2 linked regions of the Rhodovastum atsumiense genome follow. The protein of the gene in region 1 interacts with the protein of each later gene in a pairwise test. Links are inferred from orthologs where the notes say so. Each region holds a gene or a part of one and is shown in the gene's direction. Other genes may lie near its edges. The genes, in order: NBY65_RS04895 and gltA.

Evidence for each region.
Region 2: the proteins of NBY65_RS04895 (region 1) and gltA interact in binary tests that used the Escherichia coli proteins (3 or more experiments, as listed by UniProt). The link is inferred for Rhodovastum atsumiense from one-to-one orthologs.

What each region holds. Positions count from the first base shown.
Region 1 is NZ_OW485601.1:1,118,251-1,129,282, reverse strand. Bases 4,252-7,175 are described here. They hold NBY65_RS04895 (lipid kinase), read left to right. Parts: upstream 4,252-5,239; coding sequence 5,240-6,112; downstream 6,113-7,175. Other genes in these bases: pufA (light-harvesting antenna LH1, alpha subunit), read right to left, coding at 7,107-7,175; NBY65_RS04890 (phosphatase PAP2 family protein), read left to right, coding at 6,109-7,014; NBY65_RS04900 (TerC family protein), read left to right, coding at 4,503-5,243. Also shown: pta (phosphate acetyltransferase), read right to left, coding at 1-1,292; NBY65_RS04910 (acetate/propionate family kinase), read right to left, coding at 1,294-2,526; NBY65_RS04905 (HAD family hydrolase), read right to left, coding at 3,439-4,062; more of pufA, read right to left, coding at 7,176-7,280; pufB (light-harvesting antenna LH1, beta subunit), read right to left, coding at 7,304-7,441; NBY65_RS04875 (YhdP family protein), read right to left, coding at 7,776-11,032. UniProt on the Escherichia coli protein: In vitro phosphorylates phosphatidylglycerol but not diacylglycerol; the in vivo substrate is unknown.
Region 2 is NZ_OW485601.1:680,980-691,933, forward strand. What follows is about bases 4,352-7,197. They hold gltA (citrate synthase), read left to right. Parts: upstream 4,352-5,042; coding sequence 5,043-6,353; downstream 6,354-7,197. Other genes in these bases: NBY65_RS02895 (CYTH and CHAD domain-containing protein), read left to right, coding at 4,352-4,609; NBY65_RS02905 (glycerophosphodiester phosphodiesterase family protein), read right to left, coding at 6,438-7,197. In the rest of the region: NBY65_RS02870 (cryptochrome/photolyase family protein), read left to right, coding at 1-83; NBY65_RS02875 (metallophosphoesterase), read left to right, coding at 80-754; NBY65_RS02880 (alpha/beta hydrolase family esterase), read left to right, coding at 790-1,614; NBY65_RS02885 (DUF6134 family protein), read right to left, coding at 1,765-2,418; NBY65_RS02890 (SixA phosphatase family protein), read left to right, coding at 2,556-3,089; more of NBY65_RS02895, read left to right, coding at 3,095-4,351; more of NBY65_RS02905, read right to left, coding at 7,198-7,313; cuyB (cysteate racemase), read left to right, coding at 7,383-8,084; NBY65_RS02915 (ATP-binding protein), read right to left, coding at 8,097-10,700; NBY65_RS02920 (SDR family NAD(P)-dependent oxidoreductase), read left to right, coding at 10,940-10,954.

The sequences.
Region 1 (11,032 bases):
ACGCCCTGCGTCTCGGCCACCTGGCGGATGTGGTCGGGGTTGCCGAGCAGCACGCATTGCGCGATGCCCTTGCGCTGGCAGATCGCCGCTGCCTGCAGCGTGCGCGGCTCGTCACCCTCGGGCAGCACGATCCGCTTCGCCGCCTCGCGCGCCGCCTGCACCAGGCGGTGGCGGAACGCCGGCGGGGGCATGCGCAGCCGCCCGGGCCGCCCGAGCTGGGAGCGCAGCGAGCCGGTGTCGATGTGCTCGGCCGTGTGCGCGATCGACTGCTCCATCCGCTCGGTGTCGTCGCGGCGCACATGCCGCGACAGCCCGGCGAGCAGCGCACCAGAGGCGAAGGTGTCCTCATGCGTGGTCAGGATCGGCAGCCCGGCGAGCTGCGGCGCCCGCAGCATGGAAGCCACCTGCGGCGACAGCCGCGTGCCGCAGGTCAGCAGCAGGCCGGCGAGCGGCATGCCCTGCATGTGCGCAAGCGCCGTCGCCAGGATGATGTCGCTGCGCTCGCCCGCCGCCACCACCAGCGTGCCCGGCCGCAGCCGGTCGATCACGCCATCGACGCCGCGCCCGGCGGTGACGAAATGCTGCACCCGCGCCCGCGCGAGATTGCCTTCCTGCTCGATGCCGAGGCTGAGCGCCTCGACCACGTCCTGCAGCCGCGGCGCGGTCAGCTTCGGCTCGAACGGCACGTCGCCCAGCACCGGCACGCGGCCACCGCTGCCGGGCAGGTACTCGCCGAGCGCGCCGGCCATCGGGCCCGCCTTCAGCCGGTTGACCAGCACGCCGGCGACCGGCGGCGGTTCCTCGCCGTCGGCGAACTGGCGGACAGTCAGGTCGACCACGGCGCCGAGCGCCTCGGCGTTCTGGCCGGTCCCGGAGAGCACCGGCACCAGGCTGGCGGCGAAGCTGCGCGCCATGGCGGCGTTGAGCTGGCTCGCGACCTGCAGGTCGGCAAAGGGGATCAGGCCCTGGATCACGACGGCGTCGCAGCCGGCCCCGGCCGCCTCCACCATCGCCACCAGGTCTTCCATCAGCGCGTCCAGGCCGCCGTTGCGCACGCTGGCCTCGGCCTGCGCGTACGCGATCGGCTCCGGTGTTTCCAGATGCAGGACGTTGCGGGCGAAGTAGGGGGCGAGGTCGGCGACGCCCCGTGTGTCTGGCTGCAGGATCGGCTTGATGAAACCGACCGCGACATGGTCGCGGCGCAGCGCCTGCACCAGGCCGAGCGCCATCGAAGTCAGTCCCACGTCATCCGAGACGGGAGCCAGAAAGAATGTCTGGCGCGGCCGGTCCATGTCAGGCGATCTCCTTCAGCGAATCCTGCTCTTCCGCGCCGGCACGGGCCAGGGCGGCTGTGTCGCAGGCAATCATCCATTCCTCGTTGGTGTTCACCACCAGCGCCGCCGGCTTGTTGCCGGTGCTGATCAGGCCGGGGGTGCCACCGACACAGCGGCGGTTCGCCTCGGCATCCAGCTCGATCCCGAGCGGCGCGAGGCGTTGCAGCGTCATTTCGCGGATGCGCGCGGCGTTCTCGCCGATGCCGCCGGTGAACACCACCGCATCCAGGCGTCGCAGCGACATCGCCAGCCCGCCGATATGCCGTGCCAGCCGGTGCACGAACACATCGAGCGCCAGGTTGGCGCCCTCGTGGCCTTCGGCGGCGGCGTTGCCCAGTTCGCGGCAGTCATTCGACAGCTCGGACAGCCCGAGCAGGCCGCATTGCTTGTTCAGCATCGCGTCCATCTCGTCGACGGTCCAGCCGGTGCGGCGCATCAGGTAGATCAGGGCGCCGGGATCCACATCGCCTGGGCGGGTGCCCATCACCAGGCCTTCCAGCGGGGTCATGCCCATCGTGGTATCGACGCTGCGCCCGTCCTGCACCGCCGTTGCCGAGGAGCCGTTGCCCAGATGGGCGATGACCAGGCCATGGTCGGCGGGATCGAGGTCGAGCATCTGCACGGCTTCCTGCGCCACGAAGCGGTGGCTGGTGCCGTGGAAGCCGTAGCGGCGCACGCCATGGTCGCGATAGACCCACATCGGCAGCGCGTACATGTAGGCCCGGGGCGGCATCGTCTGGTGGAAGGCGGTGTCGAGCACGGCGACATGCGGGATCGTCGGCAGCCGCTCGATCGCGACGCGTATGCCCAGCAGCGCCGGCGGGTTGTGTAGCGGTGCCAGATGGCTGCAGGACTCGATGTCGGCGATGACCTGCGGGGTGATGACCACCGAGGCGGCGAAGCGCTCGCCGCCATGCACCACGCGGTGGCCGATCGCGGTCAGGCGATCCAGCCAGCCATGGCGGGTGAGCTCGGCCAGCACCGCGTCCAGCGCCGCGGTATGGGTGGCGGCCGGCAGCGCGTGCGTCGCCTTCCGGTCGGCTTCCTTGAAGGTGATGGTCGGCTGTGCGGCGCCGAGGCGCTCGGCAAGGCCGGACAACAGGGCTGTCCGCGCGCCGGTCTCGTGGACGGCGAATTTGAGCGAGGACGACCCGCTGTTCAGGACCAGGATCAGGGAGGTTTCAGTGCTCACGGCGGTCTCCTCCTCGCCGGCACGTTTGACCGGCGATTTCATATATCCGTCCGGCCGCGCGCGGCGTACCGCGCCTGCACGGCAGCGACCAGGTCGGTGTCGGGTGGCGGGGCGGCAAGAAAGCAGTCAGGGCCCAGGGCCGCCCGGTTGAGTGCGACCTGGCAGAGGGCGGGATCCCGACGCGTCGGCCCTTGGACCAGCCGATACGGCGAGCTCCGCCGGCCAGGTGATGTCCTCCCCGGCACCAGCCCAGCTTGGTATCAGCAGGTAACGTATCCAAGGGCCGTTGCCAAGCGGGAGCAATCGCTCCCGGGCCCGGTTGCCACGGTGCGCCCGCGCCCGTTTTCCGCAAAAAGGTGAGCAGCAGAGAAGCACGCATCGCGATGCGTCCGGCTTATGCCTTGTCGCGGGCCACGTTCTGCCGCCGTGCGCCGATGCCGTCCGGCATCCCTGCGGCAGCCGCCAAGGGCGAGAGGATCATGCGCCATCTCCTTGGTCTGGTGACCGGCGACATGCCGGAGCGAAGTTCGCAGATGCACAAATAATTCAACTGAGGGAAGCGAAGGTTTGACCTGGGTCAATCCGAATGGAAATTTTGAAACCGGTTTCAGAACGAAATATTCACCACATCTGATTACAAATTAGAACCAGTTGCGCAGGAAACTTCCACCCGGTGCTGGTGAAAGCCCGAAGAGTAAAGAGATGTTGCCGAACGGCTCTGGGCGTTCCTGTGCCACCGACCAAGCACGGATCATTCAAGCGATGCAAGTCAGGAATCGACCGTGGGCAATTCTGCCGTAGCTCATTGAAAGCGGCTGCAAAATCATTCCCCATTGGTCCGCCCCTGCAGCCCCGCGACCGCCGCGAAGCCGCCCCGCCATCAGGGGATCGGTGCCAGGCCGCCGGCGCTTCTTAATGCCCGGCCAGCAGCCCCAGCTCTCCAAGATTTGCACGCAGCGCCGGCGCGGTGGTGAAGTGGATGGGGTGCATGCCGAGCCGGCCCGCCGCCTCGGCATTGGCAGGGTTGTCGTCGATATAGACAACATCCCCGGCGGCGAGCCCATGGCGGTCCAGCAGGATCCGGAAGAGCCGCGGGTCCGGCTTGACCAGACGTTCCCGTCCGGAAACCACGATGCCTTCGAACCAGCCGAGGAAGTCGTAAAGCCGAAGCGCGATCGCGAAGGTTTCGTCGGACCAGTTGGTGAGCGCGTACAGGGGCGTCCCGGATTGCCGCAATTCGTCGAGGATGGCGACGCTGCCGGCGATCGGCCCACCCAGCATCTCGGGCCAGCGCTGGTGGTAGGCCGTGATCAACGCCGCCTGTTCCGGGTGCTGCGCCACCAGCTCGGCGATCGCCTCTGCCCAGTCGCGCCCGGCATCCAGCGTCAGGTTCCAGGCCGGCGAACACACCTGCGCGAGGAAGCGCTCCATGCCCGCCTCATCGCCCGCGAAAAGCTTGCGATAGAGATGGCGTGGGTTCCAGTCGATCAGCACGCCGCCGAGATCGAAGACGACGACAGGACGGCGTGGGGCCACGGGCTGCTCCCGGCAAAACCGATGAAGGAGGGCGAAACGACGTGGGCAGCCGATAAGGACCTCCGGTCCGGCTGTCCAGCGAAGATACCGCGACCTTTTCCCTTGTCGGTAGGCGTGGCGATGCCGACCGGGCCGTGGTGGAGGATCACGTGTCCGGGCAGTCTCCGGGTTGCGCGAACCCACCGGCGTACGATCTGTTGGCCTGCAAACACGGTCCGGGCCCCTCTGGCAGGGACGTCGGCTTGCGCCGGCCAACCCTGCGATGTCGGATCACCGCGCGCTTCGCGGCGAAGCCGGTGCCGTTGCGGATCCGATCGCCGTGTCGCGCGTGTTCTCCACCATGACCCGATGGAGCATCACGCGATGATCGTCTTTTCCGTCCCTACCCGGTGGCGGCCCCTGGGCCGGCCATGTTTCGCCGTACCAGGCCGGGGGATGTGATGGACTGGCTGACCGACCCACAGATCTGGGCGAGCCTGCTGACCCTGACGGCGCTCGAGATCGTCCTTGGCATCGACAACCTGATTTTCCTGAGCATCATCGCTGGCCGCCTGCCACCGGCGCAGCAGGCTGCCGGGCGACGGATCGGCCTGACCCTGGCGCTCGGGCTGCGACTCGCGCTGCTGGCCACGATCAGTTGGATCATGCACCTGACCGCGCCGGTGTTCGCGGTGGCGGGAAACAGTTTTTCCTGGCGTGACCTGATCCTGATCGGCGGCGGGTTGTTCCTGGTCTACAAGGGCACCGTGGAGATCCACGCCCGCATCGAGGGCGAGGGCGAGCACGGCACCGCCGGCACGGCAAGGATCGGCTTCGCTTCCGCCATCGTCCAGATCGCGGCGCTAGACCTGGTGTTCTCGCTCGACAGCGTCATCACTGCGGTGGGCATGGCCAACGAGCTGTGGGTGATGGTCACGGCGGTGTGCATTTCGATCGCGATCATGATGCTCGCCGCCGGTCCGGTCGCGGGCTTTGTCGATCGCCATCCGACGGTGAAGATGCTGGCGCTCTCGTTCCTGCTGCTGATCGGCATGACCCTGGTCGCCGATGGCTTCGGCGCGCATGTGCCGAAGGGCTACATCTACGCCGCGATCGGCTTCTCTGCCCTGGTCGAGACGCTGAACCAAATGGCCGGCCGCCGGCGCCGCCGCCTGGCCCGGCCCGAGGGGGGCGGCGCATGACGCGGCGCCCGGCGCTGCTGATCGTCAACCCGCACAGCCGCAGCGGGGCCGGGGCGCGGGACACGGTCACCCGCGTGCTGCAGCAGGCGGGGGAGGAAGTGCTCTGCCGCGACTGCCAGCGGGCCGGGGATCTGTCGGATCTGATCCGCGGCCTGGCCGGCGAGGTCGATCGCGTGATCATCGGCGGCGGCGACGGCACGATGAATGCCGCCGCCCCCGGGCTGCTGGACACCGGGCTGCCGCTCGGCATCATCCCGCTCGGCACCGCCAACGACCTCGCCCGCACGCTCGGGATCCCGGCCGACCCGGAGGCGGCGGCGCGGATCATCGCCGCCGGCAAGGTGCATCGCATCGACCTCGGCGAGGTCAACGGGCATCCGTTCTTCAACGTCGCCAGCATCGGCTTCGGCGTGGACCTGACCCGGGCGCTGAGTCGCGACGCCAAGCGCCGCTTCGGTCCGCTCGGCTATGCCATTGCCGGCGCGCGCGTGCTCTCGCGGCTGCGCCCGTTCCATGCGGAAATCATCCATGGTCCCACTGTCGAGGTTTCGCGCACGGTGCATGTGGCGGTCGGCAACGGCCGCCACTACGGCGGCGGCATGACCGTCTCGGAGCATGCGCGCATCGATGACGGGCAACTGCACATCTACAGCCTGGAGATCTCCAGCTTCTGGCGCCTGCTGCGCCTGTTGCCGGCGCTGCGCAGCGGCCGCCTCGACACCTGGTCGGAGATCCGCACCCTGGAAGGCGAGCAGATCGAGATCCGCACCCGCCGTCCCCGCTCGGTGAACACGGACGGGGAGATCACCACCAAGACCCCGGCGCGGTTTCGCGTGCGCCGCCGTGCCATCGGGGTCTTCGTGCCATGACCCCGGAGGTGGGCGCGGGCGCGGAAGGGGCAGGGACCGTGCTGCTGCTGGCGATCATCCTGCTTGTCGTTGCCGCGCTGCTGCTGGTCCGGCGGCTGGCCTGGCTGGCGCTGGGGCAGGCGCTGGCGTTGGCGCCACGCTGGGCGGTGCGGCTGCGCCGGTCGGGGGCCTGGGTCCGCACCCGGCCGTTGCGGGCCTGGCTGGAGGCCAGGTATCCCCGCCTGCACGCGGCCCTGGCGGCGAGGCTCACGCCGCGGCGCTTCTCCGGCCTGCCGGCGCTGCTGCTGATCCTTGCCGCCTTGTACGCGGCGGCGTTGTTCGGCGGACTGGCCGAAGTGGTGGTCAGCGGCGAGGCGACCGCCCCCTTCGATGATCGCATCAATGCCGCGCTCGCACCCTATCGTGCCCCCTGGCTGCTGCGTGGTTTCGTCTGGGTGACCACGCTCGGCGAAAGCGCAGCGCTCGGGGCGGTCGCGGTGACCGCGACCGGCTTCCTCTGGGCGAGCCGCCGGTTCTGGCTGATCATGCCGCTCTGGCTCACCCTGGTCGGCGCGCAGATGACGACCTGGATCGGCAAGTTCGCCATCGCCCGGCCCCGGCCGGAATTCCTGGACGGCGTGGCGACGGCGCTCTCGCCGTCCTTCCCGAGCGCCCATGCCACGGGGGCCATGGCGACCTTCGGCTTCGTCGCCTATGCGATCCTGCGCGACCTGCCCAACCCGCGGCGGCGTTTCGATATCGCCTACTGGACCGGGGTTGCCATCATCCTGGTCGGCTTCAGCCGGATTTTCCTCAGCGTGCACCACACGACCGATGTTGCCAGCGGCTTCCTGGTCGGTGGGTTCTGGCTGCTGGTGGGCTTCACCGTCGCGGAATGGCGCCGCCCCGCGGAACCGGGTTAACGGCGGAAGGCCCGTAACAATAAAATAACGGACAGAGCCATCCGGCCCTGTCCGCTATCACGCCAATAAAATGAAGCGATAAATCGCTTATTTTACTTCGTCGCCGCAACCGGCGCCGGGCCACCGATCCAGTTGAACTTCGGCTGGGACACGACGGCGAGGTGAACCGCGATCGCGACCACGAGCGCGGCGATCCAGATCACCGGCAGCCAGGTCTTCGGGTTCAGAACCAGCCAGATCTTCCAATCGTCCTGCGGGTTAGCCATGAGATTATCCTCCTCAGCTCAGCTTAGAACCAGGGCTTCCAGATCCACACCAGCAGGTGCGCGACCGCGGCGACGCCGAGGAAGGCCGAGAAGGTGGTCTTGAACTGGTTGTGGAATTCCTGGGCTTCGTCGTCGGTCAGGCCCGACAGGCTGTTCGCCATGACTAACTCTCCAACTAGGAGGATTGACACGTTTCTCCGCGATGCCCCGCGGCAGGGTCGTCATCGGAACGTGTTGCCCGACAAAGTCATCACCTGATGGCAGTGGCTGCCACCCAGCTCGTGAACACGGATGGAGAATAAATTGCCGCGCTGTAATGTGTCAACGGCCCTTTACGTTGGTTTCGTCATTTTCTTTGGACGGTCATGAAAGGCGAGGGCCGGACGCGGCAAAGAATGGGTTCCAAGGGCGAAGCCCTTGGCAGGTCCAGGGCAGCGCCCTGGTCGGGTGCGGGGTGAAACCCCGCCAACGTGGCCAGGCGCCTGGGGCCGCTGGTCAGTTCTGCGGCCCGCCCCCGTTCGGCAGGTCGAACAGCCCGAACAGCCCGCGCAGGAAGCCCGGCGTCAGCGCGGCCAGGGCGTTGATCGTGACCGTGGGATCATCGAGCTTCCCGCGCACCGCATAGGTGGCGGCGAACAGGCCGCCGCCGCGCTCGGGACTGAACAGCCGGCCCACCAGCGGCACCTTGCCGAGCAGCGTGTTGAAGAAATAGGCCGGCACGATGGTGCCTTCCACCGCGGCCGTCCGCCGGGCGAGATCGATCCGTCCCTTCGCGGTCATGCCGAGCGAGGCGTTGAACACCCGTGCATCGGTCAGTTCCAGCTCGTCCCCGGTCAACCGGAACGGGGCGATCAGCCGGTCAAAGCCCAGCCCCGGCCCCTGCAGCGCCTCGACCAGCCCGTACAGCGTCATCACCTGCAGCAGCTTGGCGAGGCTCGGGGTGTTGCGCATGCGGAAATCGACGATCTCCGCCGTGCCCGAAAGCGGGTGGCCGGCCCGGCTGTCGTCATAACGGCCAGTCACCGTCATGTGCCCGCCCTGCATGTCGTCCACCACGTCGAGCGCCCGCAACAACCCGCCGGCATCCTCGGCACTGCCGTTCAGCGTCCGTCCGCCCGGCTGCGGCGTGATTTCGATGCGGAAGCCCTTGTTGGTGGAGGTGCGGCCTTCCAGCAGGCCGCGCCGGATCACTTCCCCATCGTTTTCCGCGCGTGCCATGACGCTGCGCATCAGCCGGCCTTCCGGGCCGAGCACGACGCGCTCGAAGCGCATGTCCACCTTCCAGGGGGGACCTGGCCGGTCGGCGTCGTCGCGCTTCTCGCGCTTCGAGGTGCTGTCGCGGCCGAACTCGGCGGAGGCATCGAGGCTCGGACCGGACAGCGTCGCCACCCAAGGCTCGCCTGGCGCCTGGGGGATGCGCAGTTCGCCGCTGGCATCGGTGGCCGGGCCGAGCATCACCCGGTCGAATTGCAGGCGTTGCGCGCGCCCGCCGGCGAAGCCGACCCGGCCGGCCAGGAGCACGCCCTCACCATCGATGCGCAGGCGATCGATGCTCGTCACCTGGTCGCGCTCGAGCAGGACATGCGCCTCTCCGGTCGCGGGCCGTCCGGCCGGCTTGCGGAAATTGAGTTGCGGCAACTGCAGCACCGTCCGGCCGAGATCGGCGCGCAGGCTGACCTCGCCGCGACCGTTGCGGCGGGTTTGCCAGGTCGCCTGCAATCCGGTGGTGCCATCCAGCAGCCCGGCGCTGTCCAGCCCGGCGGCGGCGAGCTGGCGCGCTTCGGCATTGCCGGAGACCGTGATCTTCTGCAGGACCTGCGTGGGCGGGCCGGAGCGGAAATCCATCTCGACCTGCAACTGTGTCGGGATCTCGGCGAGCGTCGCCGAGCCGCGCAGCTTCAGCCCTTCGGTCCCGGCCTCGAAATCCAGCGTGCCGCGATCGAGGTCGTGGCCGGCGGCAATGCCGCCGAGATGCAGCTTCGTCAGCTTGCCGACCGACTGGATGCGGATGTCCTCGACCGGGAGATCGTCCTTGAGCGGCAGCCGCGTCAGGGTGAGCTTGCCGGCGATGGTCCCCGCGGCATCCTGGATCGGGATCGGGCGCCGGTCGAGCAGGCGCAGCCGGGGATGCTTCAGCACCGCGAGCAGGTCGGGGACCGGGCCGGCGAGGTCGGTCTCCAGGCTCAGGAACTGGTCATGGCCGGCGATGCCCAGGATGGTCACCCGCCCCGATTGCACGGCGATGCCGCCTTGCGTGCCGCCGGCCTGCCGCCCCGAGGTGACCGCGATCTCGATCTCGTCGCGCGAGACGAAGCTGAGGCGGGCATTGCCATGTTCGAGCGGCGGCACCGGCCGCAGCCAGTGCAGCGTCAGGTCCTCGCCGTCCAGGCCGCCGGACAGCGCGGTGACATCGGCGTCCGAGAAATCCTCGGCGGCCATCAGGGTCAGCGCGATGCGGGCGTTGCGGGCGCTGCCGGCGGTGATGTTGCGGGTGATCCAGGGCCGCGTGCCCGGCCCGCCCACGCCGGCGGGCCAGAGCGCGGGCAGGTCGGCGAAGGCCACCTGGTCGAGTGCCACGGTGATGTCGGCGCTCAGGCGCCCATGCGCCCGGCGCAGCGCCGCGCTGGCCTGGATCACGCTGCGCGGACCCTCCGGCCGGGGGGCCAGCTCGAGCCGGGTCAGGCGCAGCTCGGCCTGCGAGGGGGTGCCGTCGAATTCGGCCGTGGCGCCGAGCAGCGGCGCGCTGCCTTCGCCCAGGAAGATGCGGCCGGCGCCGATACGGGTGCGCAGGCTGAAGCGCTGGGGGGCAAAATCGTCGCTCAGCTCCGCCGTTCCCCCCAGCGTCACCGTCGCGTCGAGGGCGGCGAGCGGGGCCAGGGCGGGGGCGAGTTTGGCCAGGCGGGCCGGGTTGACCGGGCTGAGCTGCAGCGCCACCGTCGTCGTCTGGCTGCCGGCCTGCAGGATCGCCTCGGCGGAGGCGCGCACGACCTGGTCACCGAGCCCGAGCGCCAGTTCCGCCTTGCCGATGGCCCCGCCTTCCGGGCGCCGCCGGATGTCGAGCATCACCTCCGAGGCCCGCCAGGTGGTGCCGAGCTGGCGATCCTCCACCGTCAGCGCCGCGTCGCGGACGCGGACCCGGCGCAACTGTGACCAGCGCGAGCCGAGCACCCCGGCATCCGAGGTCGCCGGCCGCGCGAGATCGCGCACCAGATCGGCGACGAAGTCCTGCCCCCGCGCCCGGGAGTCCTGTGGTTGCGTCGCAGGGGGCGCATCACCCGAGGCCGCATCGCCCGCCCGGCCGGCTTCGCCGGCGCCCGTCTGCCCGGCTTCGCCGGAGGGGCCGAGATCGACGGCGACGCTACCGTCCTCGCTCCGACGCGCACGCAGGCGTATACCTTCGATGTCCAGCGCCCGCGGCACGATGCGCCCGGCCAGCAGCGAGGCCGCCGAGAGCGACACGTCCGCTTCCGGTACCTCGGCGACGCGGTTTCCCGCCGCATCGGTGGCGACGATGCCGGTGAGCCGGATATCCAGGGGCATGTCGACGCCCTGGCTGAAGCCTTCCCAGGCCAGCCCGGCACTGTCGAGGCTGACGCGGATCGGGCTGCCTTCGGGATTGGCGGCGGCTTCGATGCGCCGCGCGAGCCAGCCGAGTTCGATCGGGCCCTGCGCCAGGCGCCAGGCCAGCACGCCGGCGGAAGCGGTGAGCAGGATCACCAGGGCCAGCGCGATCTGCAGGAACCGGTGCACCT
Region 2 (10,954 bases), 440 kb from region 1 along the record:
TCACCTATCCCGCGCCGATCGTCGACCTAGCCGCCGGGCGGGCCCGCGCGCTGGCCGCCTTCGCCAGCCTGTCGGCCACGTGATCCCGCCGCGTACCCCGCTGCGGGTGGTGGGCGACGTGCACGGCGACGCCGTCGGCTTCGCCCGGGCCGCTGACACCGAGCGTTTCGTCATCCAGCTCGGGGACCTGACGGATAACGGCCCCGACAGCGCCGGTGCATTGCGCATCGCCTTGCGCCTGCGGGCGGAGCGCCGGGGCCTGTTCCTGCTCGGCAACCATGATCACAAACTCGCGCGGCGGCTGCTCGGTCGCGAGGTGCGCACCGATGCCGCCCTGGCAGCGACGCTCGCCCAGCTCGACCCGGCGCTGCAGGCAGAGGCGCTGGAGGCGATCCGCCAGGCCCCGGCCTGGCTGCGCCAGGGCACCCGTTTCTTCGTCCATGGCGGCTTCCACACGACCATGCTCGCCACCCCGCCGCCCGCCTTCGGCACCAGGCCCACCGGCGCGCTCGCCCGCGCCCTGTTCGGCCAGACCACCGGCCGCATGCAACGCGACGGCTACCCCGAGCGCGTGCTCGACTGGATCGACCGCATCCCGCCCGGCCTGACCGTCTATTGCGGCCACGACATGCGCTCGACCGACGGGCGCCCCTGGATGCGCCAGGGCGCGGCCGGGGGCACGGCGGTGTTCCTGGACACGGGGGCCGGAAAGGGTGGACATCTCTCCTGGATCGACCTCCCCGGAGAGGGCTGAGATGTCTCCCTGTCTGCCCGGGCCGGGCTGACGCCATGCGCGCCCTGCCCGCCGTCCTGCTGCTCTCGCTGGCCGCGGCGGCGCCCTCCGTCGCGCCGGCCCCGTCCGCCACCCCGGCCACCCCCTGCGAACCCTGCCATGTCCCGGGCGGCATCTATCACGTCCATGCCCCGCCGGGCTGGAACGGCACCACGCCGCTGCCGCTGCTGGTGTTCCTGCACGGCCATCGCGGCAGCGGCGCCGGCATCCTCGACAACCCCGAGGTGACCGGCCCCGCCGACCAGCTCGGGTTCCTGCTGGTCGCCCCGGACGGCGCCGGCGGCGACTGGTCGCACCAGGGCGCGCCACGCCAGACCCGCGATGACCGCAGCTTCCTGCGTACGGTCGTGGCCGATGTGCGCAAGCGCCTGCCGGTTACTCACACCATCGTACTTGGCGGCTTCAGCAGCGGCGGCTCGATGGTGTGGGACATGGCCTGCTTCGCGCCGCTCGGCTTCACCGCCTTCCTGCCCTTCGCCGGCGGCTTCTGGGAACGCATGCCCACCGCCTGCACCGCCCCGGTCAACCTGCGGCACGTGCACGGCACCGCCGATCCCGTGGCGCCGCTCGCGGGCCGATCGATCGGCGAGCGCTGGCGTCTGGCCGACATCCACCGCGGCTTCACGATCTGGCGCGAAACCGACCGCTGCCAGGGCGAACCGGACCACCGGGTCAGCGCCGGCGAACTGGATTGCATGGTCTGGTCCTGCCGCACCCGCCGCACCCTGGAACTTTGCCTGCATCCGGGGGGACACGAGATCGAAGGCACCTGGCTCGGCGAAGGACTGCGCTGGGCCAGCCGCCTGCCGGCGCAGCGCTGAAAGGCAAGGGCTCCGCCCTTGACCCGGCAGGGGTCAGGGGACCCCTGCACCCCAGGTGCGCTGCGCGGCGAAGAATGGGATCCAAGGGCGAAGCCCCTGGCGAGGTCCAGGGGCAGAGCCCCTGGTCGGGTGCGGGGTGAAACCCCGCGCTCATTCCGGCAGGTAGGTAATCAACTTTCCATTGCGGTGGAACCGCAATCCCGCCCATCGTCCTTCCAGGTCGTACCAGACATCCACATCGGTGCCGACCGTCACCGAGTGCCGCCACCCGCGCAGGCTGCCATCACCGCCGGGCAGCGTCTCCAGCGGACCCGCCGTGACCTGCTTGTCGTACATCTGTCCGTCCTGGGCGCTGAACAGCGGCGCGGCCAGCACCGCGCGGTTCCACCAGGTCGAGGGCAGTGCGGCCGCCGGCGCGATGTGGCGGCCGGCGCTGCCTTCGACCGTCACCCCTCCGCCTTGCCGCATCGCCCGCATCCACAGCTTCGTGCCGTCGTCATTGGTCTGGCTCTCGATCCGGACGAAAGTCTGTCCCTGCCATGTCTCGACGGCCTGGTGGGTGAAGCGGAACACGGTCAGCGGGCCGACCGTCACCGCCAGCCTGATCGTGCTGGACGCTTCCAGCGCCTCGCCACGGCGGCTGAAGCGTACGGCATGGGTGCCGATGGGCCTGCCATCGGCGAGCACGCGGAAACTGCGGTCGGTCGCGAGCAGCGCGGCGCCGGCCGCGCCGGCTGGCAATGCCAGCAAACCGGCCAACATTGCCCGCCGGCCAAGCCGCAGCCATGGGCGCTCATGGGTCATCACGATGGGTGTTTCTCCAAGCATCCCGGGAACCGCCGGGCGCTGCCCAAAGCTTAGGCATGGGCGCAGACACGACAAGCGGCGCAGGACGTGGCAGACTTCCGCCCGATCGTTCCCTGGAGAGGCAGACCGCCGCCTTGCGCCAGTTGTTGCTGATGCGTCACGCCAAGTCCTCATGGGACGACCCGAAGCTGTCCGACCATGCCCGGCCGCTCAATGCTCGCGGCCGTCTGGCGGCCGCGACCATGCGTCGCGCCATGCGCGATCTCGGGCTGTCCCCCGATGTGGTGCTGGTGTCATCGGCCCGCCGAACGCTGCAGACGCTCGAAGCGCTGGAGCCGTGGGACGAGACGCCGCTGGTCGAGCCGATGGACGCCCTTTATCTCGCCACCACCGGGCAATTGCTGCAGGTGCTGCGGGGTGTGGCCGAAACCGCCCGCAGCGTGCTGCTGATCGGCCACAACCCGGGGCTGCACGAGCTGGCCATGACCCTGGTCGGCGCGCATGCCATCACCCTCGGGGGCAACGCCGTGCAGCGCCTGGCCGAGGGCTACCCGACCGGTGCGCTCGCCGAGTTCGCGGTGGCCGGCGCCTGGCGCAACCTGGGCGAGGGCGGCGGACGGCTGCTGCGTTTTCTCTGTCCCCGTGACCTGCCGGAGCTGGCGGTCTGAACGCCATGCACATACGCCTGCCGGATACGGCCGAAGCCACCGTTTCTCCGTCGCGTTCGCCATCGCTTTCGCTCGATCTCGCCCTTGCCCCCGACGAGGCGTCGCGCCTGCCGCGCCTGCTGCAGGCGACACGGAATCGTGCCACGACGCTGCGCCTCATCTGGCACGACACGGCGGATGGCGCGCTCGCCGCCGAAGGGCTGGCGCTGCTGGAGCGCCGCCAGGGCCGCACCACCATCTGGCTGCTGCAGCGGATCCTGCCCGGGCCGGAGGAGCTTGCGCCGCCCGGCACGCCCTTCCCGGTGCTGGCCGAGGCCGCGTCTCCCGAGCTGCTCGGGTCGGACCTGCCCGCCGACCTGACCCCCATCGCCACGCTCGAGGGGCGGGCGCGGCCCTTCGCCGGCGCCGGAGGCGTGGAGGCGATGCTGCTGGCCGGCACGCTGCACGCCGGCGATGTTGAAGGCCCCTGCGCGCGCCTGCTGTTGCGCGGCCCCGCCGGCGCCGTCGCCACGGTGGTCACCACGCTGGCCAGTACGGTCGCGCTCACTGTCCCGGCGGCTTCGCTGGCGGCGGAAGCGGCGGCGCTCGCCGGCCGGCCGCTGCCGCCGCGCCGGCTCGGGGCCCCCTCCCTGGCCGCGCGCAGCACGGTCGGCGAAGCCTTCGCGCACATCGTCGCGCACCTGACCGACGTCGTCCTGCACCATGCCCCCGCCGCGACGGCGGCGCAGGCCCCCGTGCCGGTCCACCAGATGCGGGTGGCGCTGCGTCGCCTGCGCTCGGCCACCGGGCTGTTCCGGCGCGCCGTGCAGTGCGAGGAACTCGATGCTGTCACGACCGGCCTGAAGACGCTGGCCCGCACGCTCGGGCCGGCGCGGGACTGGGACGTGTTTACCACCGGCATCGGCGCGAAGGTCGGCACCGTCTTTCCTGCCGATCCGGCGATCACCCGCATGCTTGCCGCCGCCGAGCGGCGGCGCCAGGAGGCCTATGGGACGTTGCGGGCCTGGCTGGACGGCCCCGAGTTCCGTCACCTCGCCCTGGCGCTGGCGATGCTGGCCGCGGCGCGGCCGTGGGACGCGCCGGGCGATGGCGATGGCGAACGGGCCCGACAGGCGCGCCGGCTGGCGATGCCGCTGTCCGACTTCGCCTCTCGCGTGCTGGAGCGGCGACTTGCTCCCTTGCGCAAGGCCGGCGACGACGTCACCGCGCTGCCGGTGGAAACCCTGCATCAGCTACGGATTGCCGGCAAGCGCCTGCGCTATGCGGCTGAATTCTTCGCCCCCCTGTTCCCCGGGCGCGGGACCCGTCGCTTCATCCGCCGCCTCACCGCGCTGCAGGAAGCGATCGGGCATCTCAATGACGCGGCCGTGGCGGCGGGGCTGCTGGAAGAAATCGGTGCCGCCGGCAGCTACGCCGGCGGCGTGGTGCAAGGCTTCGTCGCCGCGCAGGCGGGTGACAGCCGGGCCGAGATCGCACGCTGCTGGAACCGCTTTCACCGGCTGGATCCTTTCTGGAACTGATCGGGCGAGGCGGCTTTCCAGGCGAGGTCCCGGAGACAACGGTTGAATTCGCCCGACCGACGCGATAGGCGTCGGCGCCCCGGAATACTCCCGCGGGGTCCCGCCTGGTTCCAACATGGTCGCCCCGGACCATCCCCAGGGGCGGATCCTGCGTTGTCGTGAGGGAGTCGGCCGGGCGGCGGGGTGCCCTTCAGGCATGCCCGGACGGGGAATTTCGCGATGACGGAGGTGTAGGCACAGGCCAATGGCGTGGGCTGCGGCGGGACGGCACCAGGCCGAACGCCTCCCTGCGCGGTTTTTGCTGCAGGCGCGAAGGTTGCGTGTCCGCCATCCCGGTCCTAGTGTCCCGCATAGCCGAGGGGATCGCGCCGGATCGCGGCCAAGGCGCATAAATGCGGCGGCGAATACGCCGCCTGGAAATGAGGGAAGATTCATGAGCGGCACGAATGGCGGCGGATCGATCACGGTCACGCTCGATGGCACGAACAAGTCGACGCGGCTGCCGCTGATCCCGGGCAGCATCGGCCCACAGGTCGCCGACATCCGCAAGCTTTACGACAGCGTCGGGGTGTTCACCTACGATCCGGGTTACGGCAACACCGCCTCCTGCGAAAGCAAGATCACCTACATCGACGGCGACGCCGGCATCCTGCTGCACCGTGGCTACCCGATCGAGCAGCTCGCCGAGCATTCCAACTTCCTCGAAGTGGCCTATCTGCTGCTCAACGGCGACCTGCCGACGCCCAAGCAGAAAGCCGAATTCGAGATGGGCGTGCTGCGGCACAACATGGTGCACGAGCAGCTGCGCAGCTTCTACAACGGATTCCGCCGCGACGCGCATCCGATGGCGGTGATCTGCGGCGTGGTCGGCGCGTTGTCGGCCTTCTATCACGACAGCCTCGACATCAATAATGCCGACCATCGGCGCATCGCCGCCTTCCGGCTGATCGCCAAGGTGCCGACGATCGCTGCCTGGGCCTACAAATATTCGATCGGCCAACCGTTCATGTACCCCCGCAACAATCTCGGGTACGCAGAGAACTTCCTGTACATGATGGGCGCGGTGCCGCCCGAGGAATACAAGCTCAATCCGGTGCTGGCGCGGGCGATGGATCGCATCCTGATCCTGCATGCCGACCACGAGCAGAACGCCTCGACCAGCACGGTGCGGCTGGCCGGCTCGACCGGCGCCAACCCCTTCGCCTGCATCGCCGCCGGCATCGCCAGCCTGTGGGGGCCCGCCCATGGCGGCGCCAACGAGGCGGTGCTGAAGATGCTGGGCGAGATCGGCCATGTCAGCAACATCAAGTCCTTCATCGAAAAGGTGAAGGACAAGAACAGCAACGTCCGCCTGATGGGCTTCGGCCACCGGGTCTACAAGAACTACGACCCGCGCGCGAAGATCATGGCGCAGACCTGCCACGAGGTGCTCGAGGACCTCGGCATCAAGGACGATCCGCTGCTCGACCTTGCCATGGAGCTGGAGAAGATCGCGCTCGACGACGAGTATTTCGTCAGCCGCAAGCTGTACCCGAACGTCGATTTCTACTCTGGCATCATCCTCAAGGCGATGGGCTTCCCGACCAGCATGTTCACCGTGCTGTTCGCGGTGGCGCGCACCGTCGGCTGGATCAGCCAGTGGAAGGAACAGGTCGAAGACCCGAGCCAGCGCATCGGCCGTCCGCGGCAGATCTACACCGGCGCGGTGCAGCGGAATTTCGTGCCGCTCGCCCAGCGCGGCTGAGCCTCCGCCATTCCTCTTGCGCGGCCCGGTCGGCACTCGCCGGCCGGGCCTTTTTCATGGCGCTCGCCGCGGGACGACGGCGCTCTATGCGCCCGGCAGCGGCAGCCCCGCCCGCGCCATCACCGTCCGCGCCAGATCCGGCCGGTCGGTGCAGATCCCATCGACCTCCCAGGCGATCAGCCGTTCCATGTCGGCCGGGTCGTTCACCGTCCACGGCACCACGCGCAACCCGAGCGCGTGCGCTTCCTCGATCTCGGCACGCTGCAACCCGACATGGGAAGGGGCCCAGCACGCCGCTCCCGCCTCGGCCGCCACCGCGCGCGGCACCGAGCCGCCGTAATCGGCGGGCGACGGTCCCCCCCACCACAATGCCGCCGCGGCCACCGTCCTGGCATTGGTGAGGAAGGTCAGTTTCAGCCCCGGCCGCAGCGCGCGGGCATGGCGCAGGCCGCGCCAGTCGAAGGAGCGCAGGTCGAGCCGCCCGAGCGCCCCCGCCGCTTCCGCCACCGCCAGCACGCGCTCGGCCATCTCGGCAGGGGGCACGGTCAGCTCCGGCCGGTCGGCGATCGTTTTCAGCTCGGCATCGATGCGCACGCCACCGGTGGCGCCGAAGGTGGCGGCGAGCGTGGGAATGCGCGCGCCGTCCTGCGCCACCTGCGCAGCGGCATAACCGGTGTCGGGCCGCAATCGTCCGACGTCGTACTGCATCAGCTCGGCGAAGCTCAGGGCGTGGATCGCCGGCCCCTCGCCGGCCAGCCAGGTGCCGTCCGGGCCGCGCACGATGTCGCCATTGAGCGTCGCATCGTGGAACACCACCGGCACGCCGTCGGCGGTGACGCCGATGTCGAGCTCGATCGCGTCCACGCCCAGGGCGATGGTCGCCCGGAATCCCTCCAGCGTGTTCTCGGGAAACAATCCCCGTGCGCCGCGATGCCCTTGCAGTTCGAACCGACGTGCCATGCATGACCCTCCTGCCGGGCGCTTAGGCGCGTGCTTGCGCGTCGGTCAAGTTAGCGGGAGGCTGGCCGCATGAGCGAACGCATTCTCGGCGTGCTCGGCGGCATGGGTCCGCTGGCGAGCGCGCAGTTCATGGCCCGGCTGACATTGCTCACGCCGGCGGCCCGCGACCAGGACCACGTGCCCGCGATCCTGTGGTCGGACCCGCGCGTGCCGGACCGGACCGCGGCCCGGCTTGGCGGCGGCGAGGATCCGCTGCCCTGGTTGCGGCGCGGGCTGCGCGGACTGAAGGCGGCCGGCTGCGGCGCGGTCGCGATTCCCTGCAACACCGCCCATCTCTGGATCGACGGGATGGCGGAGGAAGGCCTGCCCATCCTGCATATCGTCGATGCCGCCGCCGCAGCGCTGCGCGCCGTGGTGCCATCCGGCCCGGTGGGGGTGCTGGGCACGGCCGCGACGTTGCAGACCCGGCTTTATCAGGATCGTCTGGACCGCATGGGCTGGACCTGCGTGACGCCAACCCCCGAGGAAATGGACGGGCTGGTGTCGCCGGGCATCGCCGAGGTGAAGGCCAACCGGCCGGAAGTGGCCTTCGCGCCGCTCGCCGCCGCCGTGCGCGCGCTGGCCGGACGTGGCGCGCAGGCGGTGGTGCTGGGCTGCACCGAGATTCCGCTCGGGATCCAGGCCGGCCCCGCCGACAGCCTCGGCGTGCCGGTGGTCGATACCATCGACGCGCTCGCCCGCGTTGCCATTGCGTGGGCCAAGGGCGACTGACAAGCCGTCACGTCAGGCCGCGTTTTCTTCCGCCGCCCCGGGCGGGTGGATGCCGCCACGCCCCGTCATCACCTGGGCGATCGCATCGGCGAGCCGGTCGGCGCTGATCGGCTTGGTGGCGAAGTGGTCCATGCCGGCGGACAGGCAGGCCACCTCGTCGCCGCGCAGGGCATTGGCGGTCAGGCCGATGATCGGCACGCGCGCTTCCGGTCCGGGCAGGCGGCGGATCGTGGAAGTGGCGGTCAACCCGTCCATCTCCGGCATCATCACGTCCATCAGCACCACGTCGGGCATGGCGGCGCTGACCGCCTGCAACGCCTCCAGCCCGTTGGTAACGGCGGTGACCCGGTGGCCGAGCCGTTCCAGCATGCGGGTGGCAACCAGGCGATTGGTGGCATTGTCCTCGGCCAGCAGCACGTGCAGGCCCTGGGGCCGTTCCGCCGGCTCGGCCGGATCGGCTGCCGGCGCCATGCCGCCGGGCGCCGGCTCGGCGGCATCGGCCCGCAGCAGGATGTCGAAGCGGAACGTGCTGCCCTTTCCCGGCGCGCTCTCGACGGCGATGCCGCCGCCCATCTGCTCGACCAGTCGCCGGCAGATCGCCAGGCCAAGCCCGCTGCCGCCGAAACGACGCGAAATCGAACTGTCGACCTGGGTGAACGCCGTGAACAGGCGCTCCTGCGCGTCCGGGGCGATGCCGATGCCGGTATCGGTCACCGTGAAGGCAAGCCGCACGCGGCCGGGCTCGGCCGGCAGCGCGGCAACCCCCAGGCGCACCGAGCCCGCCGCGGTGAACTTGATGCCGTTGCCAAGCAGGTTCAGCAGCACCTGGCGCAGCCGCCGGGCATCCCCCGAGGCGCGGCGCGGCACGTCCCCGGCAATGTCGAGCCCGAGCGTAAGCCCCTTGGCGCGGGCCTCGGACGACAACAGCTCGATGGCGTTGCCGGCGACGTCGCGCACGTCGAAGGCGGTATCATCCAGCTCGAGCCTGGCGGCATCGAGGCGGGAGAAATCGAGGATGTCGTTGATCAGTTGCAGCAGGTGATTGCCGGATTCGAGCACGATACGCACATAGTGCTGCTCGGTGGCGCCGAGCTTCATCTCGAGCAGCAGGCCGGCGACGCCGATGATGCCATGCAGCGGCGTGCGGATCTCGTGGCTCATCACCGCGAGGAAATCGCTGCGGGCGCGCCCGGCGGCCTCGGCGGCATCGCGGGCGGTGGCCAGGGCCTGCTCGTTCTGGCGGCGCTCGGTCACGTCGGTATAGGTGCGCACCGCCCCGCCATCGGCCAGCAACTGGGTGCGCACTTCCAGGACGGTGCCGTTGAGGCGCTCGCGCTCGTAGATGCCGTATTCCATGCTGATGCCACCGGAGACGACGAAGCGCAGGAAATCGGGATCGATGTGCTCGGGCGGGCCGAACTCGCCGCTGTCGAGCTGATGGCGCAGGATGTCGTTAAAGGCGGGCCTGTGACGGTCGAGCAGTTCGGGCGGCAGGGAGAGCAGCTCGATGGCGCGGCGGTTGATCACCGGCACCCGCCCCTCGGCATCGATCATGATGACGCCCTGGCTGACATTCTCGAGCGTGGCGGTCAGCGCCGCCTGCGACTGCAGCAGCCGCCAGCGCTGCACCAGCAGCGCCGCGGCCGCGGCCGCCACCAGCAAGGTCAGGCAGGCGCCGGCCACGTTGTACTTGCGACGGTCCTGGTAATACGGGGCCAGCGCCTCGGTGGTGTCGCGGCCGACCACGACATAAAGCGGGTGCATCAGGCTGGGCAGGGCAACGCGGCGAAAGCCGATGACCCGCTCGATGCCGTCCACCTCGCTGATCCCGCGGAACGCCCCGCTATCCCGCCCGGCCGCGGCTTCCTCGGCCAGCCGTCCGACGACATGCCCGGACGCGGGATCGGCGGCAGCGGGGGCGCGGGCCCGGATCACGCCGTCGCCGCCAACCAGCAGCACGATGCCCCGGCCGATTTCCAGCGACCGGAAGAAGCGCTCGAAATGGCTGGGATCGACCGTGACCACCAGCGCACCGCCATAGCCGCCATCGGGACGGATGATCCGGCGGGACGTATGCAGCGCGGCACGGCCGGAAAGGCGGCCGATCACCGGGACGCCGACGCACAGCCGGTCCTCGGTGCTTTCCTTCTGGCTGCGGACGTGTTCGCGGTCGGACAGGTCGGTTCGGGATGGAATCAAAAAACTGGACTGGCGAACGATGCCATCGGGTCCCACCAGGCTGAGGTGAAGGTCAGGCGCAGTGAGAAATTGCCGGCGCACGAAGGCGGGCAGGTCGAAGGCATCCGGATCGGCGGCATAGGCGTCGCGGGCGAACAGCAGCAGGGCGTCGATCTGCTGCAAGGTGGCAAAGGTGGAATCGGCCAGCGCGCGGGCGAGGTTGCTCGCTTCCAGCCGGGCTGCCTGCTCAAGCTGCAGGCGCTCCTGGCGGAGAAAGATGCCGATGCTCGCCCAGATGCCAAGGATGATGCTGAGCACAAGGACGTAATGGAGGATGCCGACGTCACGGCGGCGTCGGCCGCGCACGGCCGGGGCCGGCAGCGGCATGGTGGCGTGGCGCAGGCGCCGGCAGACCGTGGAGATCGGACCGGGAAACATGGCTGGCCTTCCCCTGCGGGCACGGGAGACAACACCGGGGCCATGCCTGCCTCCGAAGGCCAGGCGACCCGGGAGTGGAGGCGATGCCTGGCACTCGTGCGGATGATACCACGCCATTGTTTGCCTCAAGATCAACGGCGCGTCGAGATTTCGTCCCGGCCGGCCGCGGCGGTGCGGCTTGTCCGGCACGACGGACGGATGGAATAGTGCCTCGCAACGGCAAGACGGGAACGGGGGACATGAACCTCTTCGAC